DNA from 3 places in the Cobetia sp. MM1IDA2H-1 genome. Region 1 is predicted to be linked to each of the others. Evidence: predicted binding sites of a transcription regulator. Region 1 holds the regulator's gene; each other region holds the start of a gene.

Region 1 (6,848 bases):
GAGATCATCTCCCTCGCCCGTGATGTCCCAGCGCGCCACGGCCGTCCGAGGCGGGTAGGCCACGATGGGCAGCGCCGGTGTCTTGACCAGCACGGGCCAGGCCTTCCAGTCGAGCTCGACCGCCTCGCCGCACAGATTGGCGGCCAGCACCCGGGCTGCGGCCTGCAGGGGCTGCACGTACATGGCATTGACCCCTTCGACACTGGCGCAGTCTCCCAGCGCCCAGACATGCGGCCGGGAGGTGGCAAGGTGACGATCGACGCGGATGCCGTCCCCACCAGCACTCAACCCCGCGCCCTGTGCCAGCTTGATGCGTGGCGCGAGCCCCGTGGCCAGCAGCACCAGCGAGCCCTCCACCGCATGACCACTCTGCAGCACCACGCTGACGGGCGCCTGCGTTGCCTTGCCGGCGGTGATGGTCTCGACCATCTCGCCTTGCAGCCGACGCACGCCGATGGCATCGAAGGCCTTGCCAAGTCGCTGGCCGAGCGCCTGGGGAAGCAAGCCATCCAGCGGAGTGTCTTCCACCGCGACCAGGGTGACCTCATGTCCTGCGGCTTTCAGGTCATTGGCGTATTCACACCCCACCAGACCGGCACCGACGATCACGACACGGCCACTCTCCCCCGCCTCACGCGCTGCCGTCAGCGTGGCGCTGAAGGCGGCGTAGTCATCGAGATCATTGATGCTCATCACGCGCGAGCCGACCGAGTCATCGATGGGGAAGGGTCGCCGTGGCGCGGCACCGAGTGCCAGCACCAGCTCGTCATAGGCCAGGCATTCCTCGCCCAGCCAGACCTGTCGCGCGTGGGTATCGATGCTCGTCACTCGCTGATGGGTGCGCAGCTCGGCGTCCAGTTCATCCACCAGGGCCACGGAGGTCTGCCGTGCCAATGCCCGGGCGCTCATGCCCTTGGCAAAGGCGGTGGACAGCAGAGGCTTGGCGTAATCGTGGCCACTGTCCTGACTGACCAGGATCAGTCGACTGTCCTTGTCACGCGCACGCAGGGCACGCGCCAGGCCAATGCCGGCCATGCCGGTGCCGATGATGACAAGGGTACGAGGGTCGCGCATGGCGCCATCTCCTGAGATCGATCCGAGAGGAAAATAGGGTAGTCGGGCCCCAGCATACCAGCCTGCCACTGGCGCGGGCATGCTCACGCTGCAGGCCTTGCGGTTCGGGCGTGCTAGACTCGCCACTTGTCATCCTGACAGGGAATTCATCGTGGTCTGTCACTCCCACTCGGCAGCGTTTGCCGGCAAGATCGCCATCCGGGCCATGTCTCGTTCGGAACTCAGCACTCCCTGCGCTCACCAGAGAGCAATGGACTCGGCGGTCCGCCGCCACTGGCAGCCCGCCGCGAGCCTGCAAGGCGTCATGCCGGCCGGCTGGTGGCCATGGCTGTCCTCCAGCGACTCGCTGACCCAGCGTCTCGATCACGCCATGCGCATGCTCGATGGTCAGGGGCTGCGCGTGCGCCTGCTGCTGCAGGACACCGGCCCTGCCCGGCGGGATGAGGCGCGGATGCTGGGTATCGCGCCACGACGCCATGTCTGGCGGCGCGAAGTGGCCTTGTGTCATGGCGATGAGCCCTGGGTGATCGCGCGCTCGCTGGCGGCGCTGGACCTGGCCCATGGCCACCGTCTTTCGACGCTCGGCGAAGGCTCGCTGGGCCATTGGCTGTTCCGCCAGCCCGACCTGACCCGCAGCGCCATCGATGTCAGCCGGGCACCACTGAGGCTTGCCAGCACGCAGCCGCTGGCACGCACCGCCAGCCTGTGGATGCGCCGCTCGATGTTCTCGCACGGTCGCTTCCGGGTACTGGTCCAGGAAGGTTTCACCCCTCGGTTCCAGCATGCTCTGGAACTCTGATTCCCCACTGCCGTTCGATCAGGAGTCCTGATGTCAGCGTCATCCGCTTCCCGCCCGTCCAAACTGGCCGATTACCTCGCCCTGACTCGTCTGGACCGCCCCATCGGCACCTGGCTGCTGATGTGGCCGACCCTCTGGGCCCTGTGGCTGGCGGCCGATGGGCTACCGGACCGCGATACGCTGCTGATCTTCGTGGCTGGCGTCTATCTGATGCGTGCCGCCGGCTGCGTGATCAACGACTACGCGGATCGCCACTGGGACAAGCATGTCGAACGCACCCGGGATCGCCCGCTGACCTCAGGACGCATCACGGAGCGCGAGGCGCTGACCCTGTTCGGTGTGCTGGTCGCGGCCGCCTTCGTGCTGGTGTGCTTCACCAACCTGACCACGGTGCTGCTGTCGATCATCGCCGTGCTGCTGGCGGCCAGCTATCCGTTCATGAAGCGCTTCCATCATCTGCCGCAGGTGGTGCTGGGTGCCGCCTTCGGCTGGGCGATTCCGATGGCCTTCGCGGCGACGCTTGAGGAGGTGCCGACCTATGGCTGGTGGCTGTTCGCGGCCAACCTGATGTGGACGGTGGCCTACGACACCGCCTATGCGATGGTCGATCGCAATGACGACCTCAAGGTCGGCATCAAGTCCACCGCCGTGCTGTTCGGCCGCGTCGACAAGTTGATGATCGGTCTGCTGCAGCTGGGCATGCTGGCGGTGTTGATCGGCATCGGCCTGCACCTGGCACTGGGCATCTTCTACTGGCTGGGGCTGGCCGCGGCGGCCGTGACCTTCGTCTGGCAGCAACGCCTGATTCGCGAGCGGGAGCGTGGCCCCTGCTTCCAGGCATTTCTCAACAACCACTGGTCCGGCCTGCTGATCTTCGCGGGCATTGCGCTGGCGACCTGGCCAGCTGCCTGACCCCTCTTTCCGGCCAACGGGCCCGCGTCCTCATCCGGTCTGCCAGCGATCTTCCTCGTGCGGCGAGGCGTGACATTCACGCCTTGAGAGAGTTGAGGGACTCGCTGGCAAGCCGGGCGGCAAACTGCCAAGCTGGCGATTGTCATCTCACTGTCATATAAGCAGGTTGTAATCGTCATCGACTTGTCATTCTGGCGCGTGCGCCGACTGCTGCATGGGATCTAGCGATGAGCTCCAAGACCGTACTGATTGTCGACGACGAATCCTCGATACGCGAGATGATCGCCGTCGCCCTGGAAATGGCGGATTACCGCGTGCTGGAGGCCGACAATGCCCAGGACGCCCACGCCATCGTCGTCGATGAAAAGCCCGATCTGCTGTTGCTGGACTGGATGATGCCCGGCACCAGCGGGCTGGAACTGGCGCGCCGCCTCAAGCGTGACGAGACCACGGCGGAGCTGCCGATCATCCTGCTCACCGCCAAGGGCGAGGAAGACAACAAGATCCAGGGGCTCGAGGCCGGGGCGGACGATTACATCACCAAGCCCTTCTCGCCACGCGAGCTGGTGGCACGCCTCAAGGCCGTGCTGCGCCGCACCACGCCCAAGGGCGTCGAGGAGTCGGTGGAAGTCGAGGGTCTGATGCTCGACCCCGCCAGCCACCGCGTGACCGCACACGGCAACTCCCTGGAGGTCGGCCCCACCGAATACCGCCTGCTGCAGTTCTTCATGACCCATCAGGAGCGCGCCTACACCCGCAGCCAGCTGCTGGATCAGGTCTGGGGCGGCAATGTCTATGTCGAGGAGCGCACCGTGGACGTGCACATTCGTCGTCTGCGCAAGGCGCTGGGCGAGGGGCATCAGCACTTGATCCAGACTGTCCGCGGTACCGGTTATCGCTTCAGCGCCCAGGCCTGAGACGCGGATGCGCTACTGGACGAACGAGCTATGGCGGCTGGGCTATCTGGCGGGCGGCTTCGGGCTGGTCGGCGGACTGCTCGGCCTGCTGGGCTGGGGCCTGGCGCTGGGGCTGGCGCTGTACCTGTTCGTCCATCTCAAGCATCTCAAGAGCCTCTACACCTGGCTGATCACCAACCCCCATGAAGAGCCGCCGCCCGGCGATGGCGTCTGGGGGGATCTGCTCGATCGTCTGTATCGCTACCAAAAGGGTCAGCGTCAGGCACAGGAGCGACTGCGCAGCATCCTCAATCGCATCCAGGAATCCTCGGAAGCGATGCGCGATGGCCTGGTGATGCTCGACAATCACGGCGACATGGAGTGGTGGAACAGCGCTGCCGAGCAGTTGATCGGCCTCAAGGCCAGTCACGACCGCGGCCAGCACGTCACCAACTATCTGCGTGACCCCGTGTTCATCGATTACTTCAATCGGCTGGCCTATCGTGAGCCGCTGACCCTGCAATCGCCGCTCTCCGACAACCTGACCCTGCAGATCTCCATCACCCTGTTCGGTGACAACGAGCGCCTGGTGATGGTGCGCGATGTCACCCGTCTCTACCGTCTCGAGGAAATGCGCCGCGATTTCGTGGCCAATGTCTCCCATGAGCTGCGCACGCCGCTGACGGTACTGGCCGGCTATCTCGAGACCTATTCCGACTATGCCGATGACCTGCCCCCGCGCTGGCAGCGTGGCCTGGGACAGATGCAGAGTCAGACCGACCGCATGCAGCACCTCGTCGAGGATCTGCTGACCCTGTCGCGCCTGGAGACCGACGAGCTGTCGGGCGAAGGACGTCGCATCGACATGGCGCAGCTGCTGACGCGTATCCGGGAAGATGCCGAAGGCCTCTCGAAGGAGCGACATGTCATCACAGTGGAGGTCGAGCCCGGACTGGCCCTGATGGGTGAGGAGCAGGAGCTGAGAAGCGCGATCTCGAATCTGGTCTTCAATGCGGTGCGTTACACGCCGGAAGACTGCCACATCACGCTGCGCTGCCAGAGCACCACCGAGGGCGTGATGGTCGAGGTGGAGGATGACGGTGACGGCATTGATCCCGTGCATCTACCGCGCCTGACGGAGCGCTTCTATCGCATCGACAAGGGACGCAGCACCGCCACTGGTGGCACCGGGCTGGGACTGGCCATCGTCAAGCATGTGCTGATCCGCCATCAGGGCCGCCTGGAGATCGACAGCCTGCCCGGCGAGGGCGCACGCTTCCGTTGTCATTTCCCGGCGGAGCGTCGCTGCACGACGACTGCCTGACGGTTGCAGCCCCACTGACACGAACGCCCCGCCGCGCCCTCTGCATGAGGTCACGGCGGGGCGTCGTGGTATCTGCGTTCGTCAACGCTCGCGATAAAGCCTGGCTCAGCGGCGCGGGGCAGGCAGCTGTCGGTAGTGGCTCTGCCACATCAGGACGGCACCCGCCACGGCCCCGGGAATGAACAGCAGGTTGGCCAAGGGCACCAGCGTCAGCACGAACACGGCACCACCGAAGGTCAGTGACGGCCACCAGCGCGCCTTGAGACGCTGCTTCATGTCGCCGAAGCTGACATGATGGTTGTCCATCGGATAGTCCAGATACTGGATCGCCATGCTCCAGGCCGAGAACAGCCCCCACAGCAGCGGTGAGAGCAGATTCAGGCCCGGAATGAAGCCGAGAATGAACAGCGCGATCATGCGGGGAATGAAGTAACCCAGTTTGGCCATCTCGCGCCCCAGCGAGTCGATCCCGATCTTCACCAGGCCACGCTCATCCTCGATCAGGGTGCCATCCAGTCGATGCTCGACCTTCTCGGCCAGAATGCCGTAGAACGGCGCCGCGATCAGATTGGTCACCAGGCTGAAGGTGAAGAACACCGCCAGCAACAGACTCAGCACCAGCACCGGCCAGATCAACCAGCTCAGCCATTCCAGCCAGCTGGGCACCTTGAGCATCCAGTAGTCGATCCAGCCCTCGAACTGGCTGAACAACAGCCACAGCGTGGCACTGTAGAGCACCAGGTTGATCGCCAGTGGTACGAACACGAAACGGCGTAGCCCGGGGGTATAGACCATGCGGGTCCCGCGGACCAGCGCCGATACGGCATCAATCATGCGACGTCCTCGTCATCTCGTGAAAGGCGGCTGCCCTCGGGCGGCCGGAGCCACACCCTAGCACTACCACCCGTCCCACGCAGCTGTCGGCGCATCGAATGGCAGACGCCCCGCACTCCGTCGGCGGGACAGAGGCGGGGCGTCATCGGCAGACAGGCGTCAGGCCCCGGGGGAGGGGCCTGCACGTCAGGGCTTGTCGAGATCCTGCGGCTGGAGGTCATGGGTGTCGGTGTGACGCACGTCCACGCCCTTGACCAGGAAGATGACGTACTCGGCGAGGTTGTCGGCGTGATCCCCGATACGCTCCAGCGCACGCAGAATCCACATCACGTTGAGCACCGGGGTGATCTGGCGCGCGTCTTCCATCATGAAGGTCATCAGCGAACGCATCGCGCTCTGGTATTCCAGGTCCACCGAGGCGTCCTCACGCAGGACCTTGAGCGCCAGATCCGTGTCGAAGCGGGCGAAGGCGGTCAGCGAGTCACGCACCATGCTGCGCACATGCTGACTGAGGTGACGCACCTCGACCATGCCACGCGGGCTCTGGCCGTTCTCGACCAGCGAGATGGCATTGCGCGCGATCTTGCTGGATTCATCGCCGATACGCTCCAGGTCCGAGGTGGCGCGAATCACGGCCAGCACCAGACGCAGATCGGAGGCCGCCGGCTGACGGCGCGCCAGCACGCGGGTGCACTCGTCATCGATCTTCAGCTGCATGTCGTTGACGGCCTTGTCATTGTCACGCACGCGTGTCGCCGTCTCGCTGTCACCCTCCAGCAGGGCCGTGACGGCATCCTGCAGCTGCTTCTCCACCAGACCGCCCATGGCCAGCAGGTGTGTCTTCAGCGCATCCAGCTCGTGATTGAACTGCTGGGATATGTGCTTGCCGTGCGAATCGCTGGTGATATCCATTACCCTCTCCCGGGAAGTCATCCGCCGAGGCAGGCGGTCTCTGACATGTGGCATTGATGTAGAAGCGCTGCAGCAGGGTCTGGCGCAGGCGGCTCCC
Region 2 (6,848 bases), 480 kb from region 1:
ATGACGCCCATGTGCGCCTGCTGGGGCCGAGCAAGTCAGTGCGTCGCCAGGCGATCGCGAAGGATCACGACATCGTGATGCAGCTGGGCGACAGCCTGCATGATTTCGCGGATGACTTCTCCGACAAGACGCCCGAGCAGCAGAAGGCGCTCGTCGCGGAGCAGGCGCAGCATTTCGGCAAGGATTGGATCATGTTGCCGAATGCCTCCTACGGCAGCTGGAGCGAGGCCACGCTGACCGCCTGGGACAAGCCCTTCTCTGACCGCTAGCCCTTGCCGGCTTCCGGCTGAATGACAACGCCCCCGGACCTTGCGGTCTCGGGGGCGTTGTCATTTCCGAGGCGTTGTCGTGTGCCGAGTGACACTCGGCCTCGTCAGCTGCGATCGCGGTCGGGGGAGTCGTCGCCTGGGGAGGCGGTTTCCTCCTTCGCTGGCGGCTCGGCGTCGGGCTCAGGTTCGGGTTCCGGGTCTGTCTCAGGCTCAGGCTCTGGTTCAGGCTCTGGCTCGCGTGGGTCACGCGTGTCTTTATCCAGCCAGGTGCCGCAGAACTTGCAGTACTTGGCATTGCGATCATGGCCCTCACGGCCACAGCCGGGGCAGGCTTCATCGCTGGTCTGCTGCATGCGCAGGCCGTTGAGCACCTCGGCCGAGAACACGCCGGTGGGCACGGCGAGAATCGAATAGCCCAGTATCATCATCATCGCCGAGATGAACTGGCCCAAGGGCGTGATGGGGGCGATATCGCCGTAGCCCACCGTGGTCAGTGTCACCACCGCCCAGTAGAGCGCCTTGGGGATGGAGGTGAAGCCGGCTTCCGGGGGTTCGATCAGATAGATCAGGGCGCCGAACACCGTGATGATGCTGAGTACGGTGATGAAGAACAGCAGGATCTTGCGACGACTGCGCGCGAGAGCCTCGACCAGCATGCGACCTTCGCCGACGAAGGCCATCAGGCGCAGCACGCGGAACAGCCGCAGCACACGCAGCACGCGCACCACCAGCAGTGCCTGCGCCCCCGGAATCAGCAGCGAGAGCCAGGTCGGGGCGATCGACAGCAGGTCGAGCACGCCGTAGAAGCCCTTCGCCCAGGTGCCGGGGTGTTTGAGGCAATAGAGGCGTACTGCGTATTCCAGCGTGAACAGCAGGGTGAAGGTCCATTCCAGGATGCGGAACAGCTCCCCATGGCGGGCATTCAGCGATGGCACGCTATCGAGCATCACCACGGCGACGCTGGCGAGAATCATCGCGACCAGCGCGATATCGAAGGCCTTGGCCGCCTTGGTGTCGGACTCGAAGATCCAGTGGAACAGCCGGGCACGCAGCCTGCCGCTGGCCGGCTCGAAATCGCTGGAGCGAGGGGGGGCGGTGGCGGATTGTGACGTACTGCCGTATTCGTTGGCCGGCCCTTGGCGTTCAGGCATGCGGGCTTCCTTGACTGGCGTCGCAGCGCCGGGGCGGGCTGCGACGCGATGGTGGGGGCAGGGCAGGTGAGGGCGCGATGGCCAGGCGCTCAGCGAGCGATTTCACCGGGGTCTCTCAATGAGCTTTCTCAACGAGCTTTCTCGATGAGCTGTCTCACTGAGCTTTTAATGAGCTGCCTCACTGGCCTCGGCTGCGCAATGCCGCCAGCAGCGACAGGCTGTGCTGACCGAAGACCGCTGTCATCCAGCTGTCTGGCGTGCCCTGCTCACGGGATTCGCTCAGCGCCTCCGTCAGCGCCACCGCATGGACATGACCGGGATGCTGACTGGCGGCCAGGCGCGAGGCCAGGGCCGAGAAGGCGGCCAGGGCGTGATCGTGCCAGCGCATGTCATCTTGCTGCTGGCGGTCGGCATGTGCATCCAGGGCATCGATGGCCGCGGCGAGCAGGGCATTCGTGTCGGTGGTATCCAGCGTCTTCTCGTGCCATTCGCCATCTCTGAGTGCGGCACCGCGGCGTGCCTTGCTGGCATCTGCCGGGCGCAGGGCCAGTCGGCTGGCCAGGGATTCCGCCAGCGTCCACAGCACCCCTTCGCGCTGCTCGGCGCTCAGGTCGTCACCGCCAGTGAGTTCCAGTTCGATCTCGCGGATGTGCGTCTCCCGACCTGCTGCCTTCACGTGGCCGAGATCCAGCGCCATCTCGACGCCGACACCCGCCGTCTGGCCATCCTGCGTCACCGTCAGTTCCAGCTGCCAGGCATGACGTTCGAAATCCGTGCTGAAGGTAGGGGCGAGGGCGCCGAGCAGGTGCTCACGCGCACCTTCCTCAAGCGCCTGCAGAGGGGGAAGGCCGCGCAGGCCATCGAGATCGAGGCCTGTCTGGCCGTCGGGCAGCGCCCATTCCCACTCGCCGCGCGAATGCAGGCCGCCATGGCTTTCGCCACTGGTCTTGAGGGTCTGGCGCAAAGGGCCCGGACTGTCGGCATCCTCTCCACTGCGGCGCAGGCGCAATGCCATCTTGGCGCGTTCCAGTGCATGCTCAGGCGTGTCGAAATAGGTATTGGCCAGCCAGCGACGACGGGGCGTGGTGCCATCCAGTTCCGCGATATCCGCAAGACGTTCCAGAATCGCCGTGCGTCCGAGGCCGCTGTGGGTCAGCGCCAGCTTGAGTTCGATTTCCTGCGCCATGACGACGGCACTCCCTGTACGAGAAGATGAAAAATGAAGATGGCCGGGCATGGATGATGACAGCGATACGAGGACGCTGGCGGCCTGTCCGAGATCCCGGGACAGGCAGCCCCCGGCGGCTTCATGCTCGCGCCTGTCCCTTGCCAAGGCAAGCGCAGAGCGTGTCGCCAGCCTTCCCACGGCAGGTGATCCGTCAGCAGAATCACAGTGATATGACAGTATCGTGACATTTGTGTGACATGAATTGCCTGCCGCCAACTCCTTGGTTATATTATGAACAATGTAATCAGTCAGCGACCCCGCGTCCTGTCGCTACATGACAATCTCTCCTCTGGAATCCTTCGAGTTCCCCCCCGACTGCCGCTGATGTTGCGTGAAGTACAACAGCATGGCGGTATCGTGTCGTTACGATGAAAGTTATGTGATCGTCACAAAGGCTTTGCTACACTCCGCGCGTCAATCCTTAACGCCGACGGCCACTATGGTAACGACCAACCCTTTCTCTTCGATGTTCGGGCGCTCGCCTTTCAAGGCGCTGCACACCCACATCATCAAGACAGACGACTGTGCCCAGCACTTGCTGACCTTCTTCGACGCCTGCGAACAGGGTGATTGGGATCAGGCGGCCAGCATTCGTCAGACCATCAGCAAGCTGGAGCGTGAAGCGGACGAACTGAAGACGCAGCTGCGTCTCAATCTGCCCAATTCGCTGTTCCTGCCGGTATCCCGTTCCGACCTTCTCGAGCTGATCCATGTCCAGGATTCCATCGCGAACGTCACCAAGGATATCGCCGGCATCATGCTGGGTCGCCACATGCAGATACCCACCGCGCTGGTGCCCGCCATGCGTGAGTATCTGAAGACTGCGGTCGAATCGGTCTGCCAGGCGCGCCGTGCGCTGGGCGAGCTGGAAGATCTTGTCGAGTCCGGCTTCGGGCGCAACATGAGCGAGCTGGTCGACAAGCTGATCAATGAGCTGCATGAGCTCGAGAAGCAGTCCGACGAACAGCAGATCGCGATCCGCCAGACCCTGTTCTCGCTGGAAGCCGCTCTGCCACCGGTCGACGTGATCTTCCTCTACAAGATTATCGACTGGGTCGGCGATGTCGCCGATCAAGCTGAAAAGGTCGGTACCCGACTGCAGATCCTGATGGCGCGCTAAGCGCTGTCAGGACGTCCTGCCATCTGCTCAAGAGTTCCCTAATGTCCATCATTGCTCAATACGGCGATGTGCTCGTCATCCTTGCCTGCGTATTCGGTTTCTTCATGGCGTGGGGTGTAGGCGCGAACGATGTCGCCAATGCCATGGGTACCTCGGTTGGTTCCAAGGCCATTACCATCAAGCAGGCGATCGTCATCGCCGTGATCTTCGAATTCCTCGGTGCCTGGCTGGCTGGTGGTGAAGTCACCGATACCATCCGCAAGGGCATCATCGACCCGTCACTGCTGATCCAGAATCCGCAGTTCCTGGTCTACGGCATGCTGGCATCACTGCTGGCCGCCGGTATCTGGCTGCTGATCGCGTCCATGAAGGGCTGGCCGGTCTCCACGACCCACTCCATCGTCGGTGCCATCGTCGGCTTCGCGGCGGCGGGTCTCGGCGTGGATGCGGTCGAGTGGCCCAAGGTCGGTCAGATCGCGGCCTCCTGGCTGGTCTCGCCGCTGCTGGCGGGCTCCATCGCCTTCGTGCTGTTCAAGTCCGTGCAGACGCTGATCTTCGACAATGAAGACCCGTTCGCGGCCGCCAAGCGCTATGTCCCGATGTACATGTTCCTGGTCGGCTTCATCATCTCGATGGTGACCATGGTCAAGGGCCTCAAGCATGTCGGGCTGCACCTGAGCTTCGAGTCCAGCCTGCTGCTGGCCGTCGTCATCGGTGCCATCGTGATGGGGATCGGTGTGCTGATGGAGCGCAAGGTCGCGCGTTCTCGCCTCAAGGAGAAGAATCGCGCCACCGGTGATGATTTCGACTTCAGCGGCGTCGAGAAGGTCTTCGGCCTGCTGATGATGTTCACCGCCTGTGCCATGGCCTTCGCCCACGGCTCCAACGACGTGGCCAACGCGGTCGGTCCGCTGGCAGCCATCATCAGTGTCGTCGATTCCGCCGGTCAGATCGGCGCCAAGGCCAGCATGCCCTGGTGGGTGCTGGTGCTGGGTGGCGGCGGTATCGTCGTCGGCCTGGTCACCTATGGTCGCCGCGTCATCGCCACCGTCGGTACCGGCATCACCGAGCTGACCCCGTCTCGTGGTTTCGCGGCCACCCTGGCGGCGGCCTCCACCGTGGTGCTGGCCTCCGGCACCGGCCTGCCGATCTCCACCACCCACACCCTCGTCGGTGCGGTGCTGGGGGTAGGTCTGGCACGCGGCATGGCAGCGCTCAACCTGCGCGTGATCGGTACCATCGTGATGTCCTGGCTGATCACTCTGCCGGCCGGCGCGATCCTGTCGATCCTGTTCTTCTTCATGTTCAAGGGCATGTTCGGCTAAGCCGACATCTGCCACAGCGCCCGGGCTTGCGACGGGGTTTGCGACAGGGCGCTGCATGAGAGAAACACGCAAGATGCATCGGCAAGACGCATCGGCAAGACGCATCGGCAAGATGCATAGGCAAGACGCATCGGCAAGATGTATTGGCAAGACGCACTTGAAAAACGTTTTTGAAAAAACGTTTTTCAAAAAAAGAGAGAGGCGACCTTCGGGTCGCCTTTCTCGTTTAGGCCGCATGGATGTCAGGGGCGTCGCTCGCCGTGCAGGCTGCGGCGCTGATATGATGATTCATGGGCATGCCTGACATGTCATTTTCCTCCCTCCTGCACGGAGCTGGCTCTTGAACACGCGTTTTCCCTTCGCGGACTGGTTTCGCAACTCCTCTCCCTACATCAACGCTCACCGTGGGCGCACCTTCGTCATTCTGATCGAAGGCGATGCGCTGTCTTCCTCACGACGAACGCAGTTGATTCAGGATCTGGCGTTGCTGCACACCCTCGGCGTGCGACTGGTGGTGGTGTTCGGCGTGCGTCCGCAGGTCAGGGAAGCACTGGAGGGAGTGGGAATCGAGGCCGAGCGTCATCAGGGGCGTTGGGTCGTCACCCGTGACATCCTCGCGCATCTGGAGCAGCAGGTCGCCACGCTGCGCCTGCGCCTGGAGGCCAGCCTGTCGCTGGGGCTGCCCAATACCCCGCTGCATGGTGTCGAGCTCTCCGCCGTGTCGGGCAATCTGGTGATGGCCAAGCCGCTGGGCGTGCGAGAGGGCGTCGACTTCCTGCACGGTGGCGAGGTGCGTCGGGTGCGCAGCGAGGCTATCCAGGGGCTGCTTTCCCAGCAGGCCATCGTGGTGCTGCCGCCGCTGGGCTTCTCCAGCACTGGCGAAGTCTTCGACCTCGATGCGGCCGAGGTGGCCGAGCACGCGGCCGTGGCGCTGGCCGCCGACAAGCTGATCCTGCTGGGAGAAGGGGAGGGGCTGTTCGATGAGCATGGCGTACTGTTGCGTCAGCTCAACCCTGAGCAGGCCGCCGCCCTGGCACCGCCACGTGAGGATGACAGCGAACTGTCTCGTCATCTGGCCGCGGCCTGTGGTGCGGCGCGGCGCGGCGTCGGTCGCACTCACCTGCTCAGCTGGCGGGATCGCGATGCGTTGCTGGGCGAGCTGTTCACCCGCGACGGGATCGGCACCATGATCACCCGCCAGGGCTACGAACAGCTGCGCAAGGCACGCCTGGAGGATGTCGGAGGATTGCTGGCATTGCTGGGGCCGCTGGAGCAGCGCGGTATCCTCGTCGCTCGCTCGCGTGAGCGCCTCGAGCACGAGATCGACGACTATGTCGTGCTCGAGCGTGACGGCATGATCATCGGCTGTGCAGCCCTGCATGTCAGTCGTGACGCTGCCATGGGCGAGCTGGCCTGCGTGGCCGTGCATGATGACTACCGGCGTGGCCAGCGGGGTGAGCAGCTGCTGGCCGAGATCGAGGTGCGTGCACGGCGTGGTGGCCTCACGCATCTGTTCGCGCTGACCACGCATACCCTGCACTGGTTCATCGAGCACGGCTTCGTGTCGGCCGGCCTGGATGACCTCCCGCCGATGCGCCGAGAGATCTACAACTCCGCGCGCAATTCCAAGGTGCTGATCAAGGCGCTCTAGTCACGACCCAAGCACGTGGCGCTCAAGACGCTTGCCGTCGCCCTCAAGACTCTCGACCCCCGTCAGCCGCCTGAACTTTCAGGTGACTGACGGGGGTCTTGTGC
Region 3 (6,848 bases), 220 kb from region 1:
CCTTGCGTGCCACAACACACCTTCAGGAGAGCAACATGCATCGCATCTGTGTCTATCTGGGTTCCCGCGAGGGGGCCTCCCCGCATCACCGCCAGCAGGCCGAGGCACTGGGGACCGCGATCGCCGAACGTGGCTGGGGACTGGTCTATGGAGGAGCACGAGCCGGACTGATGGGCGCATTGGCAGATGCCGCGCTGGCCGCAGGCGGTGAGGTGGTCGGCGTGATCCCGCAGGCGCTGGTGCGCAACGAGAAGGCACACACCGGGCTGACTCGGCTGATCGAAGTGGCGGACATGCATGAGCGCAAGGCCCAGATGGCCGCGCTGGCGGATGGTTTCGTGACCCTGCCGGGCGGGATCGGCACGCTGGAGGAGCTGTTCGAGACCTGGACCTGGCAATACCTGCGCTTTCACGCCAAGCCGATCGCCGTCCTCGACAGTGACGGCTTCTACGCGCCGCTGCTGGAATTTCTGGATCGCACCGTCGAGGCGGGCTTCCTCGACGCGGATACTCGCGCCCGCCTGATCAGCGAACGCGAGATCACTCCCCTGCTGGACCGCCTGGCCCCCTCGTCAGGCGAGCAGGCCTGACGGCAAGCTGCATGGGTCAGGCCTCCGTGACGGGGTGTCGTGCACCGGCCTGATCGCGACAGGCCGGCTCCCCGAGATAGCGGCTGCGCTTGCTGGCGGTGATGCGTCGGATATCGACCATCACCAGCCCATCGATGCAGTAGCCGAAATCGGCATCGACGCTGAAGTCGAGGAAGCGAGTGCCGCCGGGCTCGGTGACCTCGGCGTACTGCTTGTAGAGGGTCGGCACCGTCACGCCCATCGCGTCCAGCTGGGCGCGCAGGCGACGGAAATCACCCTCGGCATCCTGACCATCGAACAGACGCTCTGCCTCATGGGCGGCACTGCCCGGCGCACTCTGCGCGACCGGTGCCCGTGCACGGGCCAGCCCCTCCTCATCCCCGTAGTAGTGGCGGTAATAGCTGACGATCAACGCCCGAGCAGCCTCCGGGTAGCTGTTGGAGAGCGTAACCGGGCCGAACAGCCAGCGAATCTCGGGGTGACGGCGCAGATAGGCACCCAGCCCCTGCCACAGGTAATCGAGACTGCGGCGCCCCCAATAGCGTGGCTGCACGAAGCTGCGCCCCAGCTCCAGGCCCTCCTGCATATGCGCGAACATCTCCGGCGTGAAGCGGAACAGGGTCGGACTGTAGAGCCCCTTCTCGCCATGCGCCGCCATGATCTTGCCCACCTCACCGATGCGATAGGCCCCGGCGATCTCGAGATCGGCGTCATCCCACAGCACCAGATGACGGTAATGCGCGTCGTAACGGTCGATGTCACGACGCTCTCCCGTCCCTTCGCCGACACGGCGGAAGCTCAATTCGCGCAGCCGACCGATCTCGCGCATCACGCTGGAACCGGGAAAGGCATCGAACAGGTAGATCTTCTTGCCGTCGCGGGTCTCACCCAGCAGCTCACACGACGTCAGTTCCTCACGCAGCGCCTGGCGCTCCTCCGGATGCCCGATGGCCTTCTCGGTCACGAACAGCCCGCGCTTGCCGCGTCCGATGCGATAGAGATGCTTGCGCAGCAGGCGTGTCTTGGCATTGGTGCTCAGGGCATCACTGTCGAGACGCGCCAGCGGAATCAGTTCCCCGATGCGCAGCTTGAGCTGACGTTCGCGCTGGCGAAACATCTCATGGGCCAGCAGCGGCGTGCCGAGGCCACGGTTGATCGATGACAGGGTATAGAAGAGCGTCGAGTTGCGACCACTGACGTGAATCGGCAGTACCGGCGCGTTGGTCTTGCGCGCGAAATGCAGGAAACCCGACAGCCACTTGCCGTCACGCGGCCCGGTCGGTCCTGCACGCGAGACCTCTCCGGCCGGGAAGATGATCACGGCCTCTTCATTCATCAGTGCCTCGCAGATCTGGGTGCTGCTTCTGCGATACCCACGGCGACTGAGGTTGTCCAGCGGCAGCAGCAAGGGCGCCAGCGGCTCGACCTTCATCAGGATGTCGTTGGCGACGATCTTCACGTCACGCCGCACCTCCCCGACCAGCTTGAGCAACGCGAGCCCATCCAGCGAGCCCAGCGGGTGGTTGGCGACGATCACCACTCGCCCGTAGGCAGGGATGTTCTCGCGCTCCCGCGAGGAGACGGAGTAGGCGAAGGAGAAGTGATCGAGCACACGGTCGATGAAGTCAAAACCGCGCAGACCGGCATGCTCGGCGAGGAAGGCATTGATCTCGCTCTCGTGAACCAGACGCCGCAGCAGCGCCAGCGCCGGGCGACGAATCAGAGGGTGGCGCCTGGCAAAGGCGGGATACTTGGCGGCGATGACACGGGCGGTATCGATCATGCTCACTCCTTTGCGCAACGCGGTGCGTCACTCGCAGTCTGAAACAGAGGCTTGATATCACGTCAGAATCGCGCCACTTCATGACAGGTGCGTCACAGTCCCCGTACAGTGAGATGACAGACATCCGTCTGAGGACGGAGCGATCACAGCAAGGCAGCCACGATTGCCAAGCCAAGGAGATAGCGAATGTATGCGATAGCCGTCGAGAACGAGGCGCTGGTCTGGCAGGAAACCGAGGCCCCTTCAGGTATCGCCTCGGACGAGGTGCGTATCCAGGTGGCCTGGGCCGGCGTCAATCGCGCGGATCTGATGCAGCGCGCCGGGCAGTATCCGCCCCCGGCCGGGGAAAGCGAGATTCTCGGTCTCGAGGTCAGCGGCACCATCCTCGAGGTGGGCAGACACGTGGAACGCTTCCAGGTGGGGGACCCGGTCTGCGCCCTGCTGGCAGGCGGAGGCTATGCCGAAGAGGTGGTGGTCAATGCCCTGCAGGTACTGCCGGTGCCGGAGGGCTACGGCCTGCGTGAGGCGGCCGCCCTGCCGGAGATGTTCGCCACCGCCTGGCTGAACCTGTTCATCGAGGGCAACCTCAAGCACAAGGAACGCGTCCTGCTGCACGCCGGGGCCAGCGGTATCGGCACCACTGCCATCCAGCTGTGCGGCCTGTTCGGCCATCCCTGCTTCGTGACCGTCGGCAGTCAGGAGAAGCTGGACACCTGCCTGCGGCTGGGGGCCGATGCCGGCTGGAATCGCCACGATGGCAGTTTCGTCGATGCCGTGAACGAATGGGGCGGCGCTGACATGATTCTCGACCCGGTCGGCGGCGGCTACCTGTCAGGCAATCAGCAGGTCCTGAATCAGGATGGCCGCATGGTATTGATCGGCCTGATGGGCGGACGCATGGACGAGCTGGATCTGGGGCGCATGCTGATGAAGCGCCAGCGGTTGATCGGCTCGACCCTGCGTTCCCGCTCGCCCAAGGGCAAGGGCATGGTGCTGGATGCACTCTATGTCCACGTCTGGCCACGCCTGGCGCGAGGCGAGATACGTCCGCATATCGACAAGAGCTGGCCGATCCAGGACGCCGAGGCTGCACATGCCTATGTGCAGGACAACGCCAGCACCGGCAAGGTGCTGCTGGCGGTAAGCGGGGCCTGAGTCCGTCGTCGACTGGCAGAACGCAAGAAGGCAGCCCGATGGGCTGCCTTCTGCAGGGGCTTTCATGCCAGTCATCTTTCGCCGGGCTGAACGCTCAGTCGTTGCGCTCGATGGCCTGGGCCTTCTGCCAGGTCAGTTGCAGCAGACGGGCATCATCTCCAGCGCGATGGCGCTGGATGCCGCCTTCGGCGATCACGGCTTCCTTGAGCTCGGCCCAGCGATTCAGCTGCTCCTCATCCAGCAGCCGGCGCAGCGCTTCCAGCCGGAAGTGCGGCAGCATGCCGGCATGATGGAACAGCAACGACAACCAGGTATTGTCGTAGCCCCAGCTGTCGCTGTACGCGATGCGTGTCTCGCTCAGCTCATCATTGATCCACTGCGCCACTTCCCGCACCGGGCGGCCTTCACGTGCCAATCGGGCGCGTGAAATGCCATGCAACAGCTCAGCCTTGGGGTCCCAGTGCACCCACTCTTCCAGCGGCTGGATGAGGAAGGCACAGCTGCTGCCATCGGTACGCGCCAGACCGATCTCGATCGGGTAGCTGCCGCGGCCAAAGCCGGAGGCTTCAATATCGAGCAGAATAGGCAGCGTCACACGCGTCTCCCACGGTATCTCAGGCAGCCAAGGACCAGGCAAGAAGGGGTTGAATGTCTTCAGGTTACGGGAATTGCCCCCCGTTTGGCGAGTCCTGCTCATCCGGTTGGCATCAGAAGAGACGGAGACGACAGCGCCCTCACGAGGAGGGCGCTGTCAGAGGAGGCGATCGACGACGGCAGCAGCCGTCGGATTGGCTCAGTGGAGGGCGGCTTCGTCACCGCTGCGTGCATGCGCTTCCCAGTGCTCCGCCTTGTGCGGGCAGACCGCCAGCCCCAGCGAGCCTTCACGATAGGCACGTGCCAGGCGCTGCGCGGCAAGCGCATGATGACGCTCTGCCGCACGTGCATACCAGGTCACGGCCTTGGCCGGGTCACTCTGGTATTGCGCGCAGCCATGCTCGTAGATGCACCCTGCCTGGTACTGGGCATGGATGTCACCCGCCTGTGCCGCCTTGACGACGAAACGGGCACCCTTGGCCTTTTCCTGCGCCGAACTGCCGCGCTGGAACAGCATGTGGCCGTACAATGACAGCGCACCGGTATGACCGGCCTTGGCGCAGTGATTGAACAGACGCATGGTCAGACGATGCTTCTGCTGAGAGCCGGAAAGCCAGGAGGCGTGGAACAGACGCTCCGCCAGGCGGTATTTCAGTCCGGTCATCAGGGTTGAGGCCTGCGGCATGACGAGTAACCTTGAAACAGATAAGAGGGATGACGCCGTATCTGGCCCTTTCCTGAGCCTGCGACGCTGTTCTCCTTGCCAACGCTGTCAGTTTGCCCATGCGGGCGGCCTCGCGAGGCTGCTCCCCTGACAACGGGGCGCCAAGCATACTCGCGCAATCAGGGGGACTCAAGCCCGCCTTGTGGGTTTTTGTTACGCTGCTAATATGTGCGCCGTCCCACGAGTGAAACCGCCGCCGTACCTGCCCTGACACACGCAGGCGACGCACGCTCGCCTTACCCGCTTTTGCCAACCACCCGACAGGGGAATCCTGCATGCAACGTAGAGCTCTAGGCCGCACCGGCATTGACGTGAGTCTGCTGTGCCTTGGCACCATGACCTTTGGTGAGCAGAACAGCGAAGCCGATGCCCACCAGCAGCTGGATCGTGCGCTCGATGCCGGCATCGACTTCATCGATACCGCCGAGATGTACCCTGTCCCGCCCAATGGCGAGACCCAGGGCCGCACCGAGCAGTACATCGGCAGCTGGCTGGCCGCACGCGGCAACCGTGACCAGGTCAAGATCGCCACCAAGGTCACCGGCCCGGGCATGGACTACCTCCGCGGTGGTTCACGCCTGACCCGCGAGCAGATCATCGCCGCCTGTGACGACAACCTGCGCCGTCTGGGCACCGATTACATCGACCTCTATCAGCTGCATTGGCCGGATCGCAAGACCAACTTCTTCGGCAAGCTGGGTTACCAGCCGGTGGAAGACGAGGACATGACGCCGCTGGAAGAAAGCCTCTCCGCCCTTGGCGAACTGGTCACCGCGGGCAAGATTCGCGCCGTGGGTCTGTCCAACGAGACGCCCTGGGGCGTGATGCAGTGCCTGAATCTGGCCGAGCGCCTGAATCTGCCGCGCGTCGCCAGCGTCCAGAATCCCTACAATCTGGTCAACCGCAGCTTTGAGGTCGGGCTGGCCGAGTTCGCGCACCGCGAAGATGTGGGCCTGCTCGCCTATTCGCCGCTGGCCTTCGGCACCCTGTCCGGCAAGTATCTGGATGGCGCCCGTCCGGAAGGCGCGCGTCTGACCCTGTTCGAGCGCTTCCAGCGCTACAACGCGGAGCCGGCCCAGCACGTCATCGCCTGCTACGTGGATATCGCACGCCGTCATGGCCTGAACCCGGCGCAGATGGCACTCGCCTTCGTCAACACGCGTCCGTTCCTGACCAGCAACATCATCGGTGCCACCACCATGCTGCAGCTGGAGAGCAACATCAAAAGCCTCGAGGTGGAACTGAGCGACGAGGTGCTGGCCGAGATCGAGATGATCCACAACACCGCGCCGAACCCCTGCCCCTGATCTGTCCCTGACGCGCAACCCGACAGGCCGGTCGTGATGACCGGCCTGTTCGTCTCCAAGGAAACCCCATGAATCCCGCTGAACTGAGCATGATTCTCATGGCCGTGGCCGCCGGTGCCATGATGCCGATCCAGGCCGGCGTCAATTCCACGCTGGCCCTGCAGACCCACAGTTCGCTCATGGCCGCCATGGTCAGCTTCGTGATCGGCTCGATCGCCCTGATCGGTATCGTGCTGGCCATGCGATTGCCCATGCCGGGTATTGGTGCCCTGAAAGCGGCTCCCTGGTGGAGCTGGACCGGCGGTCTGCTGGGGGCCTTCTTCGTGGCAGCCAGCGTGATCCTGGTACCCAAGCTGGGCGCGGCCACCATGATGGCCACCTTCCTGGCGGGCCAGCTGACGGCTTCGGTCGTTCTGGATCACTTCGGTTGGGCAACCTTCCCGCAGCATGATCTCTCGCTGGGGCGCGTGGCGGGCGTGCTGTTGCTGTTCGCTGGCGTCTTCCTGATCCGACGCTATTGATGCCTTTGGCGTCACGCATCGCAATCTATGGCCCCGATAGTCCCGACGGACTCGGGGCCATGTTGTCTGCCTGATATACTGAGACCTTTCCCCTGTCAGGAGGTCTTCATGCTGAGTGTGATTTCGCCCGCCAAGTCGCTGGATTTCGACAGCGCCCCCGTGACCTCCCGTCAT

The links. The regulator PhoB, encoded in region 1, activates phosphate uptake and scavenging genes when phosphate is short. The targets are predictions, from matches to a motif close to TGTCATANNNNTGTCANA.
Region 2: BOH68_RS01905 (CYTH domain-containing protein) is a predicted target of PhoB. The motif match lies at 2,818-2,835, and genes of this name have one in related genera.
Region 3: BOH68_RS16280 (GNAT family N-acyltransferase) is a predicted target of PhoB. The motif match lies at 2,453-2,470, and genes of this name have one in related genera.

Annotation. Positions count from the first base shown of each region.
Region 1 covers NZ_CM133225.1:4,102,509-4,109,356, forward strand. The annotation lists gene BOH68_RS17270 (NAD(P)/FAD-dependent oxidoreductase) at 1-1,074, opposite strand, end outside; gene BOH68_RS17275 (chorismate--pyruvate lyase family protein) at 1,226-1,873, shown strand; gene ubiA (4-hydroxybenzoate octaprenyltransferase) at 1,904-2,785, shown strand; gene phoB (phosphate regulon transcriptional regulator PhoB) at 3,013-3,702, shown strand; gene phoR (phosphate regulon sensor histidine kinase PhoR) at 3,710-5,005, shown strand; gene cysZ (sulfate transporter CysZ) at 5,111-5,839, opposite strand; gene phoU (phosphate signaling complex protein PhoU) at 6,026-6,751, opposite strand.
Region 2 covers NZ_CM133225.1:410,956-417,803, forward strand. The annotation lists gene BOH68_RS01895 (5'-nucleotidase, lipoprotein e(P4) family) at 1-269, shown strand, start outside; gene BOH68_RS01900 (ion transporter) at 374-1,420, opposite strand; gene BOH68_RS01905 (CYTH domain-containing protein) at 1,599-2,606, opposite strand; gene BOH68_RS01910 (TIGR00153 family protein) at 3,088-3,768, shown strand; gene BOH68_RS01915 (inorganic phosphate transporter) at 3,810-5,093, shown strand; gene argA (amino-acid N-acetyltransferase) at 5,434-6,744, shown strand.
Region 3 covers NZ_CM133225.1:3,882,581-3,889,428, forward strand. The annotation lists gene BOH68_RS16275 (LOG family protein) at 36-590, shown strand; gene BOH68_RS16280 (GNAT family N-acyltransferase) at 607-2,373, opposite strand; gene BOH68_RS16285 (NAD(P)H-quinone oxidoreductase) at 2,560-3,528, shown strand; gene BOH68_RS16290 (3'-5' exonuclease) at 3,623-4,123, opposite strand; gene BOH68_RS16295 (tetratricopeptide repeat protein) at 4,322-4,807, opposite strand; gene BOH68_RS16300 (NADP(H)-dependent aldo-keto reductase) at 5,122-6,153, shown strand; gene BOH68_RS16305 (DMT family transporter) at 6,222-6,674, shown strand; gene yaaA (peroxide stress protein YaaA) at 6,783-6,848, shown strand, end outside.